DNA from 2 places in the Streptomyces sp. NPDC046197 genome. Region 2 is predicted to be linked to the other one. Evidence: riboswitches for the same ligand, from Rfam matches in the RefSeq annotation. Region 2 holds a riboswitch; the other holds the start of a gene.
What was found. Region 2 has a riboswitch for S-adenosylmethionine ahead of thrC (threonine synthase). Riboswitches for the same ligand answer to the same signal wherever they lie in the genome.
Positions count from the first base shown of each region.

Region 1: linked by a shared signal. The riboswitch ahead of AB0A61_RS32210 (aminotransferase class V-fold PLP-dependent enzyme) and the one ahead of thrC (threonine synthase) in region 2 are both predicted to bind S-adenosylmethionine.

Region 1 covers NZ_JBEYZY010000032.1:14,888-20,547, reverse strand. The annotation lists gene AB0A61_RS32225 (Rieske 2Fe-2S domain-containing protein) at 1-703, shown strand, start outside; gene AB0A61_RS32220 (cytochrome bc complex cytochrome b subunit) at 700-2,355, shown strand; gene trpD (anthranilate phosphoribosyltransferase) at 2,494-3,558, shown strand; SAM riboswitch class IV at 3,667-3,783, shown strand; gene AB0A61_RS32210 (aminotransferase class V-fold PLP-dependent enzyme) at 3,964-5,325, shown strand; gene AB0A61_RS32205 (Lrp/AsnC ligand binding domain-containing protein) at 5,353-5,634, opposite strand; gene AB0A61_RS32200 (rhomboid family intramembrane serine protease) at 5,631-5,660, opposite strand, start outside.
Region 2 covers NZ_JBEYZY010000017.1:118,226-123,885, reverse strand. The annotation lists gene otsB (trehalose-phosphatase) at 1-260, shown strand, start outside; gene AB0A61_RS23950 (trehalose-6-phosphate synthase) at 307-1,752, opposite strand; gene AB0A61_RS23945 (glucosyl-3-phosphoglycerate synthase) at 1,835-2,803, opposite strand; SAM riboswitch class I at 2,973-3,141, shown strand; gene thrC (threonine synthase) at 3,160-4,443, shown strand; gene AB0A61_RS23935 (MoaD/ThiS family protein) at 4,440-4,715, shown strand; gene AB0A61_RS23930 (cold-shock protein) at 5,187-5,390, shown strand.

The sequences.
Region 1 (5,660 bases), on a different contig from region 2:
CCGCACCCTGATGTCCGACGCGGAGATCGCCGACGAGCGTCACCCGATCGAGGCCTCGCCGGAGGTCAAGGCGAAGGTTCTCGCCGACTTCCAGCAGGGCGCCAAGGAGTCCGCGCTCGGCCGTCGCAAGCTGATCCGCACCACGATGTTCGGCGCGCTGGCCCTGTTCCCGCTCTCCGGCGTCATGCTGCTGCGCGACCTCGGTCCGCTGCCCGGGAACAGCCTGCGTCACACGCTGTGGGCCAAGGGCAAGCGCCTCGTCAACACGAACACGAACCTGCCGCTGCGTCCCGAGGACGTCGCCGTCGGTTCGCTCACCTTCGCCAAGCCGGACGGCCTGAACGAGACGCAAGAGGACTTCCAGAACGAGATCGCCAAGGCGGCCCTGATGATCGTCCGGCTCCAGCCGGAGAACATCAAGGACAAGCGCGAACTCGACTGGGGCCACGAGGGCATCGTCGCCTTCTCGAAGATCTGCACCCACGTGGGCTGCCCGATCTCCCTGTACGAGCAGCAGACGCACCACGTGCTGTGCCCGTGCCACCAGTCCACCTTCGACCTCTCCGACGGTGCCCGAGTGATCTTCGGCCCCGCCGGCCACGCCCTGCCGCAGCTGCGCATCGGTGTGGACAGCGAGGGTTACCTCCAGGCGCTCGGCGACTTCGAGGAGCCCGTCGGTCCTGCATTCTGGGAGCGCGGATGAGCACTTCAGCCAGCAACACGAATACGTCCGACGCGGGGGGCCGCTCCCGCAGTAACGCCCCGGCGGGTGAGCGCGTCGCCGACTGGGCGGACGGCCGGCTCGGGATCTACTCCCTGGCCAAGTCCAACATGCGCAAGATCTTCCCCGACCACTGGTCGTTCATGTTGGGTGAGGTCTGCCTCTACAGCTTCATCATCATCATCCTCACGGGTGTGTACCTGACGCTGTTCTTCCACCCGTCGATGAACGAGGTGGAGTACCACGGCTCGTACGTCCCGCTGCAGGGACAGCTGATGTCCGAGGCGTTCAGCTCGACCCTGCACATCTCCTTCGACGTGCGCGGTGGTCTGCTCATCCGGCAGATCCACCACTGGGCCGCGCTGATCTTCCTCGCCGGCATGTTCGTGCACATGATGCGCGTGTTCTTCACCGGCGCGTTCCGCAAGCCGCGTGAGATCAACTGGCTGTTCGGCTTCCTGCTGTTCGTCCTGGGCATGTTCACCGGCTTCACCGGCTACTCGCTCCCGGACGACCTGCTCTCCGGCACCGGTGTCCGCTTCATGGAGGGCGCGATCCTGTCCGTGCCGATCGTCGGCACGTACCTGTCGTTCTTCCTCTTCGGCGGTCAGTTCCCCGGCCACGACTTCGTGGCGCGGTTCTACTCGATCCACATCCTGCTGCTGCCGGGCATCATGCTCGGCCTGGTCGTCGGCCACCTGATCCTGGTCTTCTACCACAAGCACACGCAGTTCGCGGGTCCCGGAAAGACCGAGAAGAACGTCGTCGGCATGCCGCTGCTGCCGGTCTACATGGCCAAGGCCGGAGGCTTCTTCTTCCTGGTCTTCGGTGTCATCGCGGCCATCGCGGCGGTCACCCAGATCAACCCGATCTGGGCCATGGGCCCCTACCGTCCGGACCAGGTGTCCACCGGCGCCCAGCCCGACTGGTACATGGGCTTCGCCGAGGGTCTCATCCGCTTCATGCCGGGCTGGGAGGTCAACTTCTGGGGTCACACGCTCGTCCTGGGCGTGTTCATCCCGCTGGTGCTCTTCCCGCTGGTCCTGGCGGCGATCGCGGTCTACCCGTTCATCGAGTCCTGGGTCACCGGCGACAAGCGCGAGCACCACATCCTGGACCGCCCGCGCAACGCCCCGACGCGTACCGCCTTCGGTGTCGCCTGGGTGACGATCTACATGATCACCCTGGTCGGCGGTGGCAACGACCTGTGGGCCACCCACTTCCACCTGTCGATCAACGCGGTCACCTGGTTCGTCCGGATCGGCTTCTTCGTCGGACCGATCCTCGCGTTCATCATCACCAAGCGGATCTGCCTCGGCCTGCAGCGTCGGGACCGCGACAAGGTGCTGCACGGCCGCGAGACCGGCATCATCAAGCGCCTGCCGCACGGTGAGTTCATCGAGATCCACGAGCCGCTCAGCCAGGAGCAGCTGCACACGCTCACCGCGCACGAGCAGTACGCTCCGGCCGAGATCGGCCCGGCGGTCGACGAGAACGGCGTCGAGCGCAAGGTGAAGGGCTCCGAGAAGCTGCGCGCCAAGCTGAGCAACGCGTACTACGGCGAGGAGAACCAGATCCCGAAGCCGACTGTCGAGGAGTACCGGGAGATCACGAGCGGCCACGGCCACCACTGACCTCCCAGCGTCGCCACGCCACGCGAAGGGCCCCGTCCGGTGTACGGACGGGGCCCTTCGCCGTGCCCGGGGCTGGATAGGGTGGACCTGTTCGAGACCTGCGTCCCGTAGTCCGGGACACCGACCCAGGAGCGGCTTATGAGCGCTGTGACCCCCGCTGGAGGCGACATCGCGGCGGGCCGTTCCTGGCCCGCGGTACTGAACGCCCTGCTCGACGGCCGCGACCAGAGCGCGGACGACACGGCCTGGGCGATGGACCGGATCATGCGCGGCGAGGCGACCGACGCCCAGATCGCCGGGTTCCTGGTGGCCCTGCGGGCCAAGGGCGAGACGGTCGAGGAGATCACCGGGCTGGTCCGGGCCATGTACGAGCACGCGAACGTGATCGAGGTAGCCGGTCCGACCGTCGACATCGTGGGCACCGGCGGCGACGGCGCGCGGACGGTGAACATCTCCACGATGTCCTCGATCGTCGTCGCCGGTACCGGCGCGAAGGTCGTCAAGCACGGCAACCGGGCCGCCTCGTCCGCGTCGGGCTCGTCGGACGTCCTGGAGAAGCTCGGCATCAATCTGCAGCTGACCCCGAAGCGGGTGGCGGAGGTCGCCGAGGAAGCGGGCATCACCATCTGCTTCGCGGTGAAGTTCCACCCGGCACTGCGTCATGTGGCCGCCGCCCGGGGCCAGTTGGGCATCCGCACCACCTTCAACGTCATCGGTCCGCTCACCAACCCGGCGAAGGTGAAGGCCCAGGCGGTGGGCGTCGCGGATCCGCGCATGGCGCCGGTCGTCGCGGGCGTCTTCGCCGAGCGCGGCAACTCCTCCCTGGTCTTCCGCGGCGACGACGGTCTCGACGAGCTGACCACGACCTCCACCTCCCGGGTGTGGATCGTCCGGGACGGCAAGGTCACCGAGGAGCGCTTCGACCCGCGGGACGTCGGCATCGAGCTGGTGCCGGTGGAGGCGCTGCGGGGCGCGGACGCCTCCTACAACGCCGAGGTCGCCCGGCGCCTGCTGGACGGCGAGACCGGCCCGGTACGGGACGCCGTGCTGCTCAACTCGGCGGCGGCCCTGGTGGCCCTGGAACCGGGTTCCGGGACCCTGGCGGAGCAGCTCCGCGCCGGGATGCAGCAGGCGGCCGAGTCGATCGACTCCGGGGCGGCGAAGCGGACGCTGGAGCGCTGGGTGGCCGCGAGCAACGCCTAGGGGTCGCCTGGGGGGTGTCTGACACCCCCTGGCCCCTCGCCGACGGGTGTCCCGCGATCCGGACACGGGTTGCGGGACCGCGATCACTTCGCGTACGTTCCAGTATCAGGTCATGAGTGACAGTCATGAGGCCCCGGCCGACTGTCCGGCAACCCTCCGTCCGTGGCGGGGTGCCCCGGGTGAAGACCGGGCCGCAGGCAGCGAGGTCTGCGGCAAGCGCGGACCCCTCGCACGCTCCTGACTGAGCGTGGGGCCAGGGGTCCTGGTCGTTCGAGGGAGCCTTCCGTGAGCAAGCGAATGCGATAGGGCGTAGAGCCCCGCCTCCGCATCCCCCTTCCCCCTCCTCCGTGCTCGAGCCGCATCCGCTCGCACGGTGGTTCCGCTTGCCTCTCACCGGAGTTCGCCATGTCTGTCTCCACCCTTGCCGCCGACCAGTCCGTTTGTGCCCCGCTGCCCGTTCTGGGACGGGATGTCACCGTCCCGCTCGTCACCGGCGGTGAGGTCACCTACGCCGCCCTCGACTACGCCGCCAGCGCGCCGGCCCTCCAGCGCGTGTGGGACGACGTGGCCGCGTACGCGCCGTACTACGGCAGCGTCCACCGCGGCGCCGGCTATCTCTCCCAGCTGTCCACCGACCTGTTCGAGAACGCCCGCAGGGCGGTCGCCGAGTTCCTCGACTGCCGCGGGACCGACCAGGTGGTCTTCACCCGGTCCACCACCGACTCCCTCAACCTCCTCGCCCGCGCGCTCCCGGCCGACTGCCAGGTCTTCGTCTTCGAGACCGAGCACCACGCCTCGCTGCTGCCCTGGAAGGACGCGCGGGTCACCTACCTCAACGCCCCCCGCACCCCGCGGCAGGCGGTCCAGACCCTGGAGCGGGCGCTGGCCGACCGCGACCCGCACGGCCCCGCCCTCGTCTGCGTCACCGGCGCCTCCAACGTCACCGGCGAGCTGTGGCCGGTACGGGAGCTGGCCGCCGCCGCGCACGCGCACGGCGCCCGCGTCGTCCTGGACGCCGCCCAGCTCGCCCCGCACCACCCGGTGTCGGTGCGGGACCTCGACGTGGACTGGGTCGCCTTCTCCGGTCACAAGCTGTACGCCCCCTTCGGCTCCGGCGTCCTGGCCGGCCGTGCCGACTGGCTGCGCGCGGCCGAGCCGTACCTCGCGGGCGGCGGCGCCAGCCGCAGGGTCACGCGCCGCACCGACGGGGGAGTGGACGTGGAGTGGCACGAGAGCGCCGCCCGCCACGAGGCCGGCTCACCGAACGTCATCGGCGCCTACGCCGTCGCCTCCGCCTGCAGGGCCCTCACCGAGGCCGGCTTCGACACCCTCGTCGCCCGCGAGCGGTACCTGATCGACAAGGTGCGGGCGGGCCTCGCCGGGGTTCCCGAGGTCCGGGTCCTCTCCCTGTTCGGCGACGACGCCCCGAGGGTCGGCGTGATCTCCTTCGTGGTGGCGGGCTGGAACAGCTCCCACTTCGCCGCCGCGCTCTCCGCCGAGTACGGCATCGGCGTCCGCGACGGCCTGTTCTGCGCCCACCCGCTGGTCCGCACTCTGCTCGGCAGTGACCCGCAGGCCCAGGGCGAGTGCGGCGCCCCCGAGGCCGCCCCCGGCGAGAAGTCCCTCAACGCCATCCGGGTCAGCTTCGGCGCGGGCACCCCGGACGAACACGTGGAGCGCTTCGTGCGCGCGGTGAAGGAACTGGTCGAGGAGGGCGCGAAGTGGACGTACCGGACGGAGGACGGCCGCTGCGTACCGGCCGTGTGACCTGAGGGACCTCTTGGGAGGCGGTGTTCACGTGTCGAGGCCGATCGCGAACGCCGCCTCCAGGTCGTGCTGCGAGTACGTGCGGAACGCGACGTGCGTGTCCGTCGCCTCCACCCCGGGGATCTTGCTGATCCGCCCCGGGATGACCTCCGCCAGATCCTCGTGCTCCTTCACCCGCACCATGGCGATCAGGTCGTACGTCCCGGTCACGGAGAACACCTCGCTGACGGAATCCAGCGCGGCGATCTGCTCGGCGATCTCGGGGATCCGGTCCACGCTGGTCTTGATGAGGACGATCGCGGTGATCACGGCTGTGTCTCTCCCTCGGGAGCCGG
Region 2 (5,660 bases):
CGGGCATGGACAAGGGCGTCGCGCTGCTGGACTACGTCCGTGACATCGGCGCCGCGTCGGTCCTGTACGCCGGCGACGACCTCGGCGACCTGCCCGCCTTCGCCGCGGTCGGCAAACTTCGCGCGGAGGGCGTACCGGGCCTGCTGGTGTGCAGCGGCAGCAGCGAGGTGACCGAACTTTCGGAGCGGGCCGACCTGGTGGTGGACGGCCCGCAGGGGGTGGTGGAGCTGCTGCGGAACCTCGCCGATCGGCTCGGCTGAGCCGTCGGCTCCGAGCGGCGGGTTCCTGGCCGTCGGTTCTGAGCCGTCAGTTCTCGGCCGTCAGCTCGTGCAGCTGGTCCAGGAACCACTGAGCCGGCGGCAGCGCGGTGGCCGCTGCCGCCAGCCTCTTGGAGCGATCGGCCCGCTCGTGCGCCGGCAGGGTCAGTGCCTCGTGCAGGGCCGACGCCGTCCCGACCACGTCGTAGGGGTTGACCACGAGCGCGTCCTCGCCCAGCTCCGCGTACGCCCCCGCCTCCCGCGACAGCACCAGCGCGCAGCCGGAGTCGGACACCACCGGCACCTCCTTGGCGACCAGGTTCATGCCGTCCCGGACGGGGTTCACCAGGGCCACGTCGGCCAGCCGGTAGGCCGCGAGCGAGCGGGCGAAGTCGTCCCTCACATGCAGCACCACCGGCGTCCACCCGGGCCTGCCGTACTGCCCGTTGATCTCCTCCGCCAGCCGCCGCACCTCGTCCGTGTAGTCGCGGTAGACGGCGAGGTCCTGGCGCGAGGGGTAGGCGAAGGCGAGGTGCACCACCCGTTCGCGCCACTCCGGGTGGTCCTCCAGCAGCTGCCGGTAGGCCAGCAGGCCCCGCACGATGTTCTTCGACAGCTCGGTCCGGTCCACCCGCACGATGGTCCTGCGGGCGCGCCCGTCGGGCCCCGTGCCGATCTCCGCGCGCAGCGCGGCCATGCGTTCGTCCACGTCGGCCTCCCGCGACCGCCTGCGCAGGAAGTCCGCGTCCGCGCCGAGCCCGTGCACCCCGACCCGGGTGCCCCCGAGTCCGCCGACCAGCGCCTCGCAGCACCCGGTGAACGCGTCCGCCCACCGCCGGGTGAGGAAACCGAGCCGGTCGGCGCCCAGCATGCCGCGCAGCACCTGCTCGGCGATGTCGTCCGGCAGCATCCGGAAGTAGTCCACCGGTGCCCACGGCGTGTGCGAGAAATGGCCGATGCGCACATCCGGCCGGAAGTCGCGCAGCATCCCCGGCACCAGCGTCAGGTGGTAGTCCTGCACCAGGACCGCCGCGCCCTCGGCCGCCTCCTCCGCCAGCGCCTGCGCGAAGGCCCGGTTGTAGGCCTCGTACGACGCCCACTGGCGCCGGAACTCCGCGTCGAAGACCGGCTCCAGCGGGGTCTGGTAGAGCATGTGGTGGACGAACCACAGCACGGAGTTGGCGATGCCGTTGTAGGCGTCGGCGAAGACGTCCGCGTCGATGTCGAGCATCCGTACCTGCTGACCGCCGGTCGCGTCGGCGGGCAGCCGGCGGCCGCCCTCGAAGCGGCGCACCGCCTCGCGGTCGGCGTCGCTCAGCGCGGCGCACACCCACACCGCGCCCGCGTCCGGGCCGATCGCCGACAGCCCGGACACCAGCCCGCCGCCGCCGCGTCTGGCGTGCAGCGAGCCGGCCCCACCGTCGGGGCGCACTTCGTACGAAACCGGGCCGCGGTTGGACGCGACCAGCACCTCGGCACCGTGCGTTGAAACCATGGTCCTCAACCTAGCCCGGCCCGGAAACGCTCAAACGTACGGTTCCGCTTCGTGGGTGGCCGTATACGGCCGGGCCGGCGTTTTACGCCACCTTCCGGGCCGCGTACTCCGCGATCTCCACCATGGGCGGCCGCTCCTCGGTGTCCACCGAGTAGGTGCGCGGCTCGAAGCCGTCCTCACCCCGTTCGAACTGGGTGAGGGAGGGGCGGATCAGATGGCCGCGGGCCAGACGGAGCTGGGCGGTGCGGTAGATCGCGGCGGCCATGCGGCCCAGCGCCTGCCCGTCCTGATGCCGGTGTTTGCGCACACCGACGTCGACCTGCGCGAGCGCGTCCAGACCCACCAGGTGCAGCGCGTCGACCAGCATGCCGAGCTCGACGCCGTAGCCGACCGGGAAGGGAAGCTGTTCCAGCAGCGAGCGGCGGGCCGCGTACTCGCCGCCGAGCGGCTGCACGAAGCCGGCCAGCTGGGGCCAGTGCATGTTCAGCAGTGGACGCGCCATCAGCTCGGTGACGCGTCCGCCCTGACCTGCCGCCGCGCCGGACGCGGACTCGCCGGCGAGCGTCAGCGGGCGGTCGTACATGGCCTTCACCAGGTCCACACCGGGGTCGGTGAGCAGCGGGCCCACGATCCCGGTGACGAAGTCGGAGGAGAACTCCCTCAGGTCGGCGTCCACGAAGCAGACGACGTCCCCGCGGGTGACGAGCAGCGAGCGCCACAGCACCTCGCCCTTGCCGGGCACGGCCGGGATGCGCGGCAGGATGTCGTCGCGGTGGACGACCCGGGCGCCGGCCGCGGCGGCCACCTCGGAGGTGCGGTCGGTGGAGCCCGAGTCGACGACGAGGAGCTCGTCGACGAGTGGCACCTGCTCCATGAGGTCGTGGCGGATGACGGCGACGATGTCGCCGACCGTCTCCTCCTCGTTGAGCGCGGGCAGCACGACGCTGACCGACGAGCCGCTCGCGCGTTTGGCGGCCAGGATCGTGTGGAGCGGGCGATCGGTCACGGACCAGGAGCGTGTCCTCAGCCAGCGCTCGACTTCTTCCAGCACGGTCGGCGGCTCCTCACTGGTGTTCGGATCACGGCACGGATCACACGGTCCGGTGATCCGTCTCGCGGTTCGGACGACTATCTCAACTGTCGTGGCCGTCGGTTACAGTCTTGAACAACGCGGATGACCATCACGTGTCGGGGGTCGCCGCGGCTTCACAACCACATACCGCTCATCCAGAGGGGCAGAGGGACACGGCCCGATGAAGCCCCGGCAACCCTCCAGCCGGTTCTCGTATCGACTGCTTGCGAGCACAGCAGATCGTCTTCGCGAGGCTCCCGGCTAGGGAAGGTGCCAAATCCGTCTCACGGCGAGATGCGTCGTGAGGAAGATGAGGAGAAAGGGCCTCGCCTCACATGGCTGTGCAGACTGTTGCAAGCAGCACCGACCCCACCGTCGACCTCGGCCCCGCCGCCGCGCTGTCCTGTCGCGAATGCGGCCACCGTGTACCTCTGGGTCCTGTGTTCGCCTGCGAGGAGTGTTTCGGCCCGCTGGAGATCGCCTACGACTTCTCGGCCTACGACACCGAGGAACTGCGCAAGCGGATCGAAGCGGGCCCCGCGAACATCTGGCGCTACGCGCCGCTGCTGCCCGTCCCGGCGGACGTGGCGACCAGGCCGAACCTGAACCCGGGCTGGACCAAGCTCGTCCAGGCCGACAACCTCGCCCGCGAACTCGGCGTCACCGGCGGGCTGTACGTGAAGGACGACTCCGGCAACCCGACCCACTCCTTCAAGGACCGTGTCGTCGCCCAGGCACTGGAGGCCGCCCGCGCCTTCGGCTTCACCACCCTGTCCTGCTCCTCCACCGGCAACCTGGCCGGTGCCGTCGGTGCCGCCGCCGCGCGGGCCGGCTTCCGCTCGTGCGTGTTCATCCCGCACGACCTGGAGCAGGGCAAGGTCGTCATGGCCGCGATCTACGGCGGTGAGCTCGTCGGCATCGAGGGCAACTACGACGACGTGAACCGCTTCTGCTCCGAGCTGATCGGTGACCCGGCCGGCGAGGGCTGGGGCTTCGTCAACGTCAACCTGCGCCCGTACTACGCGGAAGGGTCCAAGACCCTGGCGTACGAGATCTGCGAGCAGCTCGGCTGGCGGCTGCCCGACCAGATCGTGGTCCCGATCGCCTCCGGCTCACAGCTCACCAAGATCGACAAGGGTCTGCAGGAGCTGATCGGGCTCGGGCTGGTGGAGGACCGGCCGTACAAGATCTTCGGCGCCCAGGCCGAGGGCTGCTCGCCGGTGTCGACCGCCTTCAAGGCCGGCCACGACGTCGTGCGTCCCCAGAAGCCGAACACCATCGCCAAGTCCCTCGCCATCGGCAACCCGGCCGACGGCCCGTACGTCCTCGACATCGCGCGCCGCACGGGCGGTGCGGTGGAGGACGTGACGGACGAGCAGGTCGTCGACGCCATCAGGCTGCTCGCCCGGACCGAGGGCGTCTTCGCCGAGACGGCGGGCGGTGTGACGGTCGGGGTGACGAAGAAGCTGATCGACAACGGCGTGCTCGACCCGGCCAAGACCACCGTCGTCCTCAACACGGGCGACGGTCTCAAGACCCTGGACGCGGTGGCGGGTACCGGGCTCACCGCGACGATCCGTCCGAACCTGGACTCCTTCCGAGAGGCTGGCCTCGCATGAGCGTGACCGTTCGCATCCCGACCATCCTGCGCACCTACACCGGCGGCCAGGCCGAGGTGAAGGCCCAGGGCGCGACCCTGGCCGAGGTCATCGCCGACCTGGAGAAGAACCACAACGGCATCGCCGCCCGGGTCCTGGACGACCAGGGCAGGCTGCGCCGTTTCGTCAACGTGTACGTCAACGACGACGACGTCCGCTTCGAGCAGGGCCTGGAGACCGCCACCCCGGACGGCGCCGGCGTCTCGATCATTCCGGCGGTGGCCGGCGGCTGACGGCGCGTCGGCGTGCCGCGCGGCGGCCCCGGACGGCCTCGTCATTACCTTCGGTAATGCCCGTCACTGAGAGTTCATCGAATTGCCTCCTCCGTGAGAGAAGCGGAGGGGGCAATTCAGTGTGATTGAGCGCGGTACAGTTGGGGAACGCGCTCCTGATCTCAGGGGCGCAAGCCATGGATTCCTGCCGCATGCCCGACAAGAAGTAGCCAAAGTGCGAGGGCGATTTGCGGCTTTTGCGCCGTTTGCGGGGTCTGACTTGCCCTGAATTCAGGTGATTTTTCGCCAAATTCCGGACCATGCGCGTCTGGAATTCTCGTCCGATTGACCTGTTGCAGACGGCAGTTGGACAGATACATTCAGCCGCGGTCGACGCGTTCCGGCGCACGCCCCCAATCCATGGGGGGTGAGGTCTGACCCGGGTCCGCGAGGTGTGGATCTGTGCAAGGGCCAGTAATAGGGGAGTTAGGCATGGCTCAGGGCACCGTCAAGTGGTTCAACGCGGAGAAGGGGTACGGCTTCATCGCGGTCGACGGTGGTGCGGACGTTTTCGTCCACTACAGCGCGATCCAGATGGACGGCTACCGCACGCTGGAAGAGGGCCAGCGGGTCGAGTTCGAGATCTCGCAGGGCCAGAAGGGCCCGCAGGCCGACATGGTCCGCGTCACGGCCTGAATCGCGCGACCACCGCAAGAAACGTCTTCTGTCGAAGGGCCCGCACCTCACCGTGGTGCGGGCCCTTCGGCGTGTCCGGGTCCGGGCGCGCCGCCCTGCGACACGCCTGTTCGCGCGGGGCTGACCGCGGCCGCCGCTCCCCCCTGGTCGCTTGCACTCGGGAGGGTCGAGTGCTAATCATTGGCGTTAGCACTCTGAAGGTGAGAGTGACAATGAAGGACCGGGTCGGTGAGGCCACGGACCGGGTGGGGCAGGGAACCACCGGCCGGG